Regions from separate parts of the Streptomyces sp. NPDC093598 genome, predicted to be linked through region 1. Evidence: riboswitches for the same ligand, from Rfam matches in the RefSeq annotation. Region 1 holds a riboswitch; each other region holds the start of a gene.
The links. Region 1 has a riboswitch for cyclic di-AMP ahead of ACIRDU_RS27690 (M23 family metallopeptidase). Riboswitches for the same ligand answer to the same signal wherever they lie in the genome.

Region 1 (3,263 bases):
CGGTCGGCGCGCTCCCCGGCGGAGCCGAGGCGCAGGCGGTGCGCGCCCGTCGCGCGCTCGGTGTGCAGCGCCGTGACCGCCCGCGCGCGCTCGGCGTCCCCGCGCGCCACCGCGTCCACGATCGCGCCGTGCTCGGTCCAGGACTCCACCGGACTGAGCGGCGCCTCCACGGCGTACATCCAGGCGATCTTGTGGCGGAGCTGGGTGAGCATCGAGGTCAGCGCGGGACTGCCGGAGGCCTGGGCGAGCGTCTCGTGGAACCAGCCGCCCAGGGAGCGCAGATCGTCGCTGTTGCCCCGGCGGGCCCGGTCCTGGCCCAGCCGGACCAGGCCGCGCAGGACCTTCAGATGCGCTTCGGTGCGGCGCTGGGCGGCGCGGGCGGCGCCCAGCGGCTCCAGCAGCATGCGCATCTCCAGCAGGTCGGCGGCCTCCTGCTCGGTGGGTTCGGCCACGCACGCGCCCGCGTGCCGCCGGGTCACCACGAAGCCCTCGGCCTCCAGGGTGCGCAGCGCCTCCCGGACGGGGACCCGCGAGACGCCGTAGCGGCGCGCGAGGAGTTCCTCGGTGAGCCGGCTGCCGCGCGCGTGGACACCGGCGACGATGTCGTCCCGGATGGCCGTGCACACCGAGTGCGCGGGAATACGCATGACCGACCTCCGCTTAATCCCCGTGAAACGCCGGCGAGCGGCGCGTGTTCCGTGACTCTATTGCAATGAGCCGGAATTTCCGACGGCAGGCGGGAATCCATGGATATTTTTTGGACAGCGCGCCGCCGTAAACGCGAAAGCCCCGGCTCGGTGAGCCGGGGCTTCGGAGACGCCGAGAGGTGTCGGTCAGACGTTCACGCCGTGCGAGCGGAGGTAGGCGACCGGGTCGATGTCCGAGCCGTACTCGGGGCTCGTGCGGGCCTCGAAGTGCAGGTGCGGCCCCGTGACGTTGCCGGTCGCGCCGGACAGGCCGATCTGCTGGCCGGGGGTGACCTGCTGGCCCACCGAGACGCCGACGGAGGACAGGTGGCCGTACTGGGTGTACGTCCCGTCGTTCATCTTGATCACGATCTGGTTGCCGTACGAGCCGCCCCAGCCGGCCTCGACGACGGTGCCCGCGCCGACCGCGTGGACGGAGGTGCCGGTGGCCGCGTGGAAGTCGACACCGGTGTGGCTGCCGGAGGACCACAGGCCGCTGCTGGCCTTGTAGCCGGTGGAGACGTACGAGCCGGAGATCGGGGCCACGTAGGCGTTGAGGCGCTTGCGCTCGGCCTCGCGGGCGGCGCGCTCCTTGGCCTCGCGGGCCTTCTCGGCCGCTTCCTTGGCCCTCTCGGCCAACTCGGCGGCCCGCTTGCGCGCGGCCTCCTCGGCCTTCCGCTTGGCGGCGGCCTCGTCGGCGGCCTGCTGCTGCGCGATGGCCTGGGCGTCGATCTGCTGGGCCACGGTGTCGCCCATGGTGACGACCGGGGTGAGGCCGGTCTGCTCGGGGCTGGGCTCGGCGGCGAAGGCCGCGGGGGCCGCCACGGTGCCGATCACGCCGGTGGTGGCGAGGGCCGCGACGCCCGCCGCGCGGGCGGTGCCGCGCTGGATCCTGCTGGGACGACGGTGCTTCCCGGTGGCGCGAGTGAACGCCATGTAGTGGCTGGTCCTTTCCTTCCCTCTCGCCTACCGGGTTAGCTGACGGGTTCGGAGCAGGAAGGTCTCCTACGGACTCCCTCGCGGCTCGCGCGGGCGTCCGATTCACCCCAGGGACTGCGGTGGGTCCCCGGCTCCCCTGGCTCGCGCCGTACGGGGACTCGGCGATGACTGTCCGGTGCCGCGGGTGCGGCGCACTGCCTGACGAACAGCCCGGATGACGCTAAGCGGCACCACTTTCAATTCCCAAACGGATCCCGGCTTTTGTAGCGCATCCCACAGGGCAGACAGGCAACCTCCGTACCAATTCGGGCATAAAGGGGCCCTGGTGCCTTGGAAGACAACCAGGGCCCCTACGCGCGTGCCGCTACTCGGCGGCGACGACGGTGACTTCGCCGATGCCGAGGGCCTCCACCGGCGCCTTGATCTGCGCCGCGTCACCGACGAGGACGGTCACCAGACGGTCGACCGGGAAGGCGCTCACGGCCGCCGCGGTGGCCTCCACGGTGCCGGTGGCGGCGAGCTGCCGGTACAGGGCGGCCTGGTAGTCGTCGGGCAGGTGCTGCTCGACCTGGTCGGCCAGCGTGCTCGCGACGGCCGCCGCCGTCTCGTACTTGAGCGGCGCCACGCCGACCAGGTTCTGCACGGCGACGTCCCGCTCGGCGTCGGTCAGGCCTTCGGCGGCGAGGGTGCGCAGCACCGTCCAGAGGTCCTCCAGCGCGGGGCCGGTGTTGGGCGTGTCGACGGAACCGCTGATGGCGAGCATCGCGGCACCCGTGCCGTCCGGGGCGGACCTGAGGACCTGGCCGAAAGCCCGCACGCCGTAGGTGTAGCCCTTCTCCTCGCGCAGGACGCGGTCCAGGCGGGAGGTGAGGGTGCCGCCGAGGCAGTACGTGCCGAGCACCTGCGCGGGCCACACACGGTCGTGCCGGTCCGGGCCGATCCGGCCGATCAGCAGCTGCGTCTGGACCGCGCCCGGGCGGTCCACGATAACGACCCGGCCGGTGTCGTCGGCGGTCACCGGCGGCACCGGGCGCGGCTCGGCCGAGGAGCCCGTCCAGGCGCCCAGCGTGTCCCCGAGCAGGGCGTCGAGGTCGATGCCGGTGAGGTCACCGACGACCACGGCGGTGGCCGTGGCGGGGCGGACGTGCTTCTCGTAGAAGCCGCGTACGGCCGCGGAGTCGATCGCGGCGACCGTCTCCTCGGTGCCCTGCCGGGGCCGCGACATGCGCGAGCTTGCCGGGAACAGCTCCTTGGAGAGCTCCTTGGCGGCGCGACGGGAGGGGTTGGCCAGCTCGTGCGGGATCTCGTCGAGGCGGTTGCGGACCAGCCGCTCGACCTCGCTGTCGGCGAACGCGGGCGCCCTCAGGGCGTCGGCGATCAGGCCCAGTCCCTTGGCGAGCCGGGAGGCCGGCACCTCCAGGCTGAGCCGGACGCCGGGGTGGTCGGCATGCGCGTCGAGGGTGGCGCCGGCGCGCTCCAGCTCGGCGGCGAACTCCTCGGCGGAGTGCTTGTCGGTGCCCTCGGAGAAGGCCCGGGCCATGATCGTGGCCACGCCGTCGAGGCCGGCCGGCTCGGCGTCCAGGGGGGCGTCCAGCAGCACCTCCACGGCGACGACCTGCTGGCCGGGGCGGTGGCAGC
Region 2 (3,263 bases), on a different contig from region 1:
ACCTCACCGAGAACGAGGCGGCGGCCATGGCCTTCATCCTGCTGTTCGCCGGTTTCGAGACGACCGTGAACCTGATCGGCAACGGCACCTACGCGCTGCTCACCCACCCCGAGGAGCGTGCACGGCTCCAGGCGTCCCTCGCGGCGGGGGAGACCGGCCTCCTGGAGACCGGCGTCGAGGAACTCCTCCGCTACGACGGCCCCGTCGAACTCGCCACCTGGCGCTTCGCCACGCAGCCGCTCACCATCGGCGGGCAGGAGATCGAGGCCGGCGACCCCGTCCTCGTCGTCCTGGCCGCCGCGGACCGGGACCCGGAGCGGTTCGCCGATCCGGACGTGCTGGACCTCGCCCGCCGCGACAACCAGCACCTCGGGTACGGCCACGGCATCCACTACTGCCTCGGCGCGCCGCTCGCCCGCCTGGAGGGCCAGACCGCGCTCGCCACCCTCCTCACCCGCCTCCCGGACCTCCGGCTCGCGGCGGATCCGGCCGAGCTGCGCTGGCGCGGCGGCCTCATCATGCGCGGGCTGCGCACCCTGCCGGTGGAGTTCGCACCGGTTGAAAGTGACGAAACATCAGAGTTGTGATCTTCACGTGATCTACGCGGCATGAACTTGTGACAAGTGATCGTCTGCCGATACGTTCACCCCTCAACGCGGCCCGGGATTCTTCGGCCGCGCCGATCACTGCTGTCTCGCGAAAGGTCTCCGTATGCTCTCCGGGAACGGTCGGCACCGTCGCCCCCGCCAGGCTCCGGCTCTCCTCGTGGCGGCCGGAGTGACCGGCTCCGCCATCGCGATCCCACTCCTCGGGGCCTCCGGTGCCAGTGCGGCCGACGGCACGACCTGGGACCGGGTCGCGGACTGCGAGACAGGCGGCGCCTGGAGCCAGAACAGCGGCAACGGCTACTACGGCGGCCTGCAGTTGTCCCAGGAGGACTGGGAGAACCACGGCGGTCTCGACTACGCCGCGAGCGCCGATCTGGCCAGTCGCTCCCAGCAGATATCCGTGGCCGAGAGAATCCTCGCCGACCAGGGGGTCGGCGCGTGGCGTACCTGCGGACTGCTCTCCGGCCTCCAGCAGGACAAGGGGTCGGACTCGTCCGACTCGTCCGAATCATCCGGCGAGGTGGACTCGCCCGGTCTGCTCGACTCCGTCGAGCCGTCCCCTTCATCGACTCCTTCCTCGAGCGCTTCGTCGTCACCTGACGTGCAGTCGGACTCGAAGGATGAAACCGCCAAGTCCGACAAGTCGTCCGATTCCTCTTCTCTGGAGCGAGGGCAGAAGCAGGAGCAGGGCCAGACCCCCGACAGCTCCCCCTCCGCCACCCCCGGAAGTGACGGGTCCGGCAACTCGCGCCAGGGCGAGGACTCTTCGGCCCTGACCGACACCGGCTCCGGCCGCCACCGCGGTCCCAGCGCCGAGGAGAGCTCCGCGCCCGCGCACGGCCGCGAGGGTGAATCCTCGGGCCGCCACGCCTCGCGCGGCGACGACGCCTCCCGTGCCGCGTCCGAGGGCTCCTACATCGTGGGTGTCGGCGACAGCCTCTGGTCCATCGCCGACTCCCTTGACCTCGACGGCGGATGGCACTCTCTCTACGACGGGAACGAGCAGACGGTCGGTACCGACCCGAACCTCATCCTCCCCGGTCAGACGCTCACGACAGGGGTCGAAGCGGACGAGAGGTAGTCGTCCGGGCAGTGCGGAAACGGCGGTCGAAGTCGCCCCGAAACCGGGTGAGTTCACGTCACGTTTCGCGCCGAATGTCCCGTATAAGACCGGTGAGAGATAGATCTCAGAAGCCCTGATCGTCTTTGAAATTCCGGGGATCGCGTGTCTACGGTCGTGACCGCTCGTCACCGCGAGCCCCGGCTGCCGCAACGCCGAATCCTGCCAGCGGCCGTACGGGAACAGTCGTCGCGTCAAGCGCCGTAGGCAGGAGCGGGGGACCCAAGGTAGGTGCCCGACCGGACAGTTGCGCCGGAAGGGCTTGGGGTGAAGCCGTGTCCCGGGAGGGACGCGGCCGGGCAACTCAACCGGCCCGAACCCGACAGCTCACCTCGCAGGCGTCGGTGAGGGGATCCATCCATGCTGTTTTCCGGCAAGGGCAAGCACCGCCGTCCGTCCAAGGCCACCCGCGCCATCGCCGTCGCCGGTGTCGCCGGCGCCGCCGTCGCCGCCCCGCTGATGGCGGCCGGCAACGCCTCCGCCGCCACCGCCTCCGAGTGGGACGCCGTCGCCCAGTGCGAGTCCGGCGGCAACTGGTCCATCAACACCGGCAACGGCTACTACGGCGGTCTGCAGTTCTCCGCCTCCACCTGGTCCGGCTACGGCGGCACCAAGTACGCCTCCACCGCCGACCAGGCCACCAAGGCCCAGCAGATCGAGATCGCCGAGAAGGTCCTGGCGAGCCAGGGCAAGGGTGCCTGGCCGGTGTGCGGCAAGGGCCTGTCGAGCGCCGGCTACACCGGCGGCGGCTCCTCGAGCGACTCCGGCAGCTCCTCGCAGCAGAGCCAGCAGAACCAGCAGAGCACCGAGACCCGCCAGACCCAGCAGCAGCCGGCCTCCCGCTCCGAGGAGCGTCCGGCGGCCAAGAAGACCGTCACCACCCCGACCGGCAAGAAGGTCAAGAAGGGTGACGGCGAGTACAAGGTCGTCAAGGGTGACACCCTCAGCTCGATCGCCGCGGAGGAGAAGGTCAAGGGCGGCTGGGAGAAGCTGTACCAGCTGAACAAGGACATCGTCGAGGACGCCAACCTCATCTACCCGGGCCAGCAGCTGCACCTGAAGTAAGCAGCGGCCCGCCCCACCCGGCCCGCCCGGGTCCACGGGCTCCCCGCTCCGGTGCGTCATCCCCCGTACGCACCGGAGCGGGGTTTTTTCTGCCGGACTTCGCGAACCGGCTTTGTTCCGTTCGGAAACAATTTACTCTCGGTTCTGTCCATGGGGTGGGCGACCCGGTGGCCGATCGCCCGGAGCCGGTTAGGCTCATGTCGCGAGCCACCACAGGCCCGCACCTCGCGCCGGGTCCACGCGGCCCGCGTCACCGTGTCACTTCAAGAAGGAGATGCTCGTGCCGTCCATCGACGTCGTCGTAGCCCGGGAAATCCTGGACTCCCGAGGCAACCCCACGGTCGAGGTCGAGGTCGGCCTCGACGACGGCAGCACGGGTCGTGCCGCCGTCCCGTCCGGCGCCTCCACGGGCGCCTTCGAGGCCATCGAGCTCCGCGACGGCGACTCGAACCGCTACCTCGGCAAGGGTG
Region 3 (3,263 bases), on a different contig from region 1:
GATCTCGTCGAGGGCGGCGAGCACCCGCCGTCCCCGCTCGGTCTCCAGGTGCTTGGCGGCACCGCCCGCCCGCGCGCTTTCGACGGTCGTACCGGGTCGGTACTTGCCCGTGAGAAAGCCGGACGCGAGCGCGTAGTACGGAACGGCCGCGAGGCCGCTCCGCTCGGCCAGATCCTGGAGCTCGCCCTCGTAGGTGTCGCGGGAGACCAGGTTGTACTGGGGCTGGAGGGCGACGTACCGGGCGAGTCCCTCGCGGTCGGAGAACTCCAGGGACGCCCGCAGCCGCTCGGCGGAGATGTTGGAGGCGGCGATGTGCCGCACCTTGCCGGCCTTCACGAGGGTGTCGAGCGCGCCGATGATCTCCTCGACGGGTACGTCGGGCTGGTCGAAGTGCGTGTAGTACAGGTCGATGTAGTCGGTGCCGAGGCGCCGCAGGGAGGCGTCGGCGGCGGCCTTGATGTTGGCGGCGGACAGACCCCGGAAGTCGGGGTGCTGGCTGACCTTCGTGGCGATGACGACGTCGGAGCGGTTGCCGCGCGCCTCGAGCCACGTGCCGAGGATGGTCTCGGACTCCCCACCCCGGTTGCCGTCGGCCCACGCCGAGTAGACGTCGGCGGTGTCGACGAAGTTGCCGCCGGCGGCGGTGTAGGCGTCGAGGACGGCGAACGACTGGTCCTCGTCGGCGGTCCAGCCGAAGACGTTGCCGCCGAGGGCGAGCGGGAAGACCTCGAGGTCGGAGGAGCCTAGCTTGCGCAGAGAAGTCATGCTCCGCGTCAACGCGCGTACCTGAACGCCTCATTCCGCAACGGACGCAAAGATCCCGCAAACACCGCACCGGAAAACCGGCGGCCCTGACGTCGGGGGGTCGTCGTCAGGGCCGCCGGTGCTGCAACGGGTGTCTTCCGCTTACGGGTTCAGCCCCTTGCCCCGCAGCCACGCCATCGGGTCGATGCCGCTCGCGGAGCCGCCGGAGTGGACCTCCAGGTGGAGGTGCGCCCCGGTGACGTTGCCGGTGGCGCCCACACGGCCGATGACGTCGCCCGTGCTGACCTTCTGGCCGACGCTGACGCCGATGGAGGACTGGTGCGCGTACCAGATCTCGGTGCCGTCATCGAGGGTGAGGACCGTCTTGTAGCCGTACGAGCCGTTCCAGCCCGCCTCGGTGATGGTGCCGCTGTGCACGGCCTTGATCGGCGTGCCCGTGGGGGCGGCGAAGTCCAGTCCGGTGTGGTAACCGGAGGACCAGTAGGCGCCGGCCTGGCCGAAGCTGGAGGTGATGGTGTACGAGGAGGTCGGCAGCGTGAACTGCTTGGCGAGAGCGGCGAGCCGCTCGGCCTCGGCCTTCTTCCTGGCCTCCGCCTCCGCCTTCTTCTTGGCTTCGGCGGCCTTGGCCTTGGCTTCCTTCTCCGCCTTGGCGACGGCTTCCGCGGCTGCCTTCTCGGCGGCGGCCGCGGCGTCCTGGGCGGCCTTGGTCTCGATCTGGTCCTGCTGGTGCTCGACCTGCGCCATGATCCGGGCGCGCAGCGCCTCGCCGGCGCCGGCGTCGGAGGTGGCCTGTTCGGTGTCCGCCGTGGCGGAGCCGAGGCTGCTGAGCGGGGTGGCGGAACCTTCGGGGGTGTCGTCGTCCGAGATGAGGGAACCCACCGAGGGCAGGTCCGGCACGGAGATGGACACCGGAGGCTTGCCGGTCTGGGCACTGGCCATGCCGCCGGCGCCCACGGCGGCTATGACGCCGACGCCCAGGACGGTGGAGCTGCGGGCGAGGCCTCCGCCGCGCTGCTTGGTGACGCGATGCCGGCCACGGACGGGACGGATGGACTCCTCGGTGGGGTTCCACTCCTGGAACGGGCCCTCGTCGGTGCGCTGACCGCCGTAGCCGAAGGTGTCGGTGTCGCGCTTCGGCGCGAACGGGGCCGCGGGGGCAGGCCGGTTGGACGCCACGTGGGCGTGCTCCTTTCCTTCCTTCTCGCCTACCGGGTTAGCTGACGGGTTCGGAGCAGGAAGGTCTCCTACGCGCGTATACCTGCCGTGCTTCCACGGCGGTATCCGCCCGATTCACCCCAAGTGGTGGTTCCCCGGTTCCCTTGCGGGATTCGGCGCGTGCGCACGGAGCCGCCTTCTGTGACGGCTGGGACGACCGCGCTGCGTTATCGAACGTTAATAGACGCGCGAGGGGTATTCCAGCGATTCCACTTGATCATTAACCTTTTTCACGCGGACTTACCTGCCATGACCGGCTTAAATCGGGCGAGTTGACCGCTTCGCAAGTGACTGACGAGTTTTGACGATGCGTCAGTTGTGCTGCGGAACGGGGTGATTCGCTCACCGACGGTAATGGATACCGGGGAATGCACCGAGGGCCGGAATCCTTTTGGATTCCGGCCCTCGGCCTTCAGTAGCGGGGACAGGATTTGAACCTGCGACCTCTGGGTTATGAGCCCAGCGAGCTACCGAGCTGCTCCACCCCGCGTCGTTGTGACACCAGTGTACGCCATCCGCGGGACACCTCGCGCACACCCACCGCTCGCCCGCTCCGGGTCACCTCAGCAGGTGGCGGTTCGGGGCCTTGGCCCGCTCCTCGTGCTCCGGGAGGACGAGGACGTCCACGCCCGCGGCCGCGAGGAGGCCGCTGCCGTCGGCGTCCGTCACGAAGGTGTCCGGCTCGCGCCAGGCCGTGACGACCCGTCGTACGCCCGCGTCGAGGATCAGCCGGGCGCAGGGCGCGGGGCGGGAGGCACGTCGGGCGCAGGGCTCCAGGCTGCTGTACACCGTCGCGCCGGCGAGCCTCGGATCGGCCGGGTCGATCTTGGCCAGGGCCGCCTCCTCGGCGTGCACGACCGGATCACCGGCCTCGCGGGAGTGGCCGCGGGCCAGTTCCGTGCCGTCGGCGGCGACCACCACCGCGCCCACGCTGAACGCCGTGTCCGACGGCGGGCAGCGGTCGGCCAGTTCGCAGGCGCGGGCCAGCCAGTGGTGGTCGGCGGCGGTGGGCAGGGCGCCGGTGCCCGGGGCGGTCGGCTCGTAGCGCATCAGGACGACGTCCTCGATCCGCTGCGACTCCAGCAGCCGGAGGCGGCCGCCCTGGTAGCCGCCGGGGCCGAAGAGCCGGGGTGCCCGGGGGTCGCCCACGAAGAGCGGGGCGAGGACCAGCTGGAGTTCGTCGGCGAGGCCCTGGGTGAGGAGCTGGGTGTGGATCAGGCCGCCGCCTTCGACCATGAGCCGCCGGACGCCCCGGACGTCGTGCAGGTGCGTCAGGAGCCGCC

Region 2: another riboswitch for cyclic di-AMP. It lies ahead of ACIRDU_RS20445 (transglycosylase family protein); the one in region 1 lies ahead of ACIRDU_RS27690 (M23 family metallopeptidase).
Region 3: another riboswitch for cyclic di-AMP. It lies ahead of ACIRDU_RS11805 (M23 family metallopeptidase); the one in region 1 lies ahead of ACIRDU_RS27690 (M23 family metallopeptidase).

The regions. Positions count from the first base shown of each region.
Region 1 is NZ_JBIWIV010000011.1:127,567-130,829, forward strand. Features, by position in the region: gene ACIRDU_RS27685 (GntR family transcriptional regulator) at 1-647, opposite strand, end outside; gene ACIRDU_RS27690 (M23 family metallopeptidase) at 834-1,622, opposite strand; cyclic di-AMP (ydaO/yuaA leader) riboswitch at 1,635-1,799, opposite strand; gene ACIRDU_RS27695 (M16 family metallopeptidase) at 1,990-3,263, opposite strand, start outside.
Region 2 is NZ_JBIWIV010000006.1:94,588-97,850, reverse strand. Features, by position in the region: gene ACIRDU_RS20455 (cytochrome P450) at 1-587, shown strand, start outside; gene ACIRDU_RS20450 (transglycosylase family protein) at 712-1,689, shown strand; cyclic di-AMP (ydaO/yuaA leader) riboswitch at 1,918-2,084, shown strand; gene ACIRDU_RS20445 (transglycosylase family protein) at 2,089-2,793, shown strand; gene eno (phosphopyruvate hydratase) at 3,074-3,263, shown strand, end outside.
Region 3 is NZ_JBIWIV010000003.1:21,120-24,382, forward strand. Features, by position in the region: gene ACIRDU_RS11800 (aldo/keto reductase) at 1-765, opposite strand, end outside; gene ACIRDU_RS11805 (M23 family metallopeptidase) at 907-1,941, opposite strand; cyclic di-AMP (ydaO/yuaA leader) riboswitch at 1,953-2,109, opposite strand; tRNA gene ACIRDU_RS11810 (tRNA-Met) at 2,397-2,470, opposite strand; gene ACIRDU_RS11815 (dihydrofolate reductase family protein) at 2,539-3,263, opposite strand, start outside.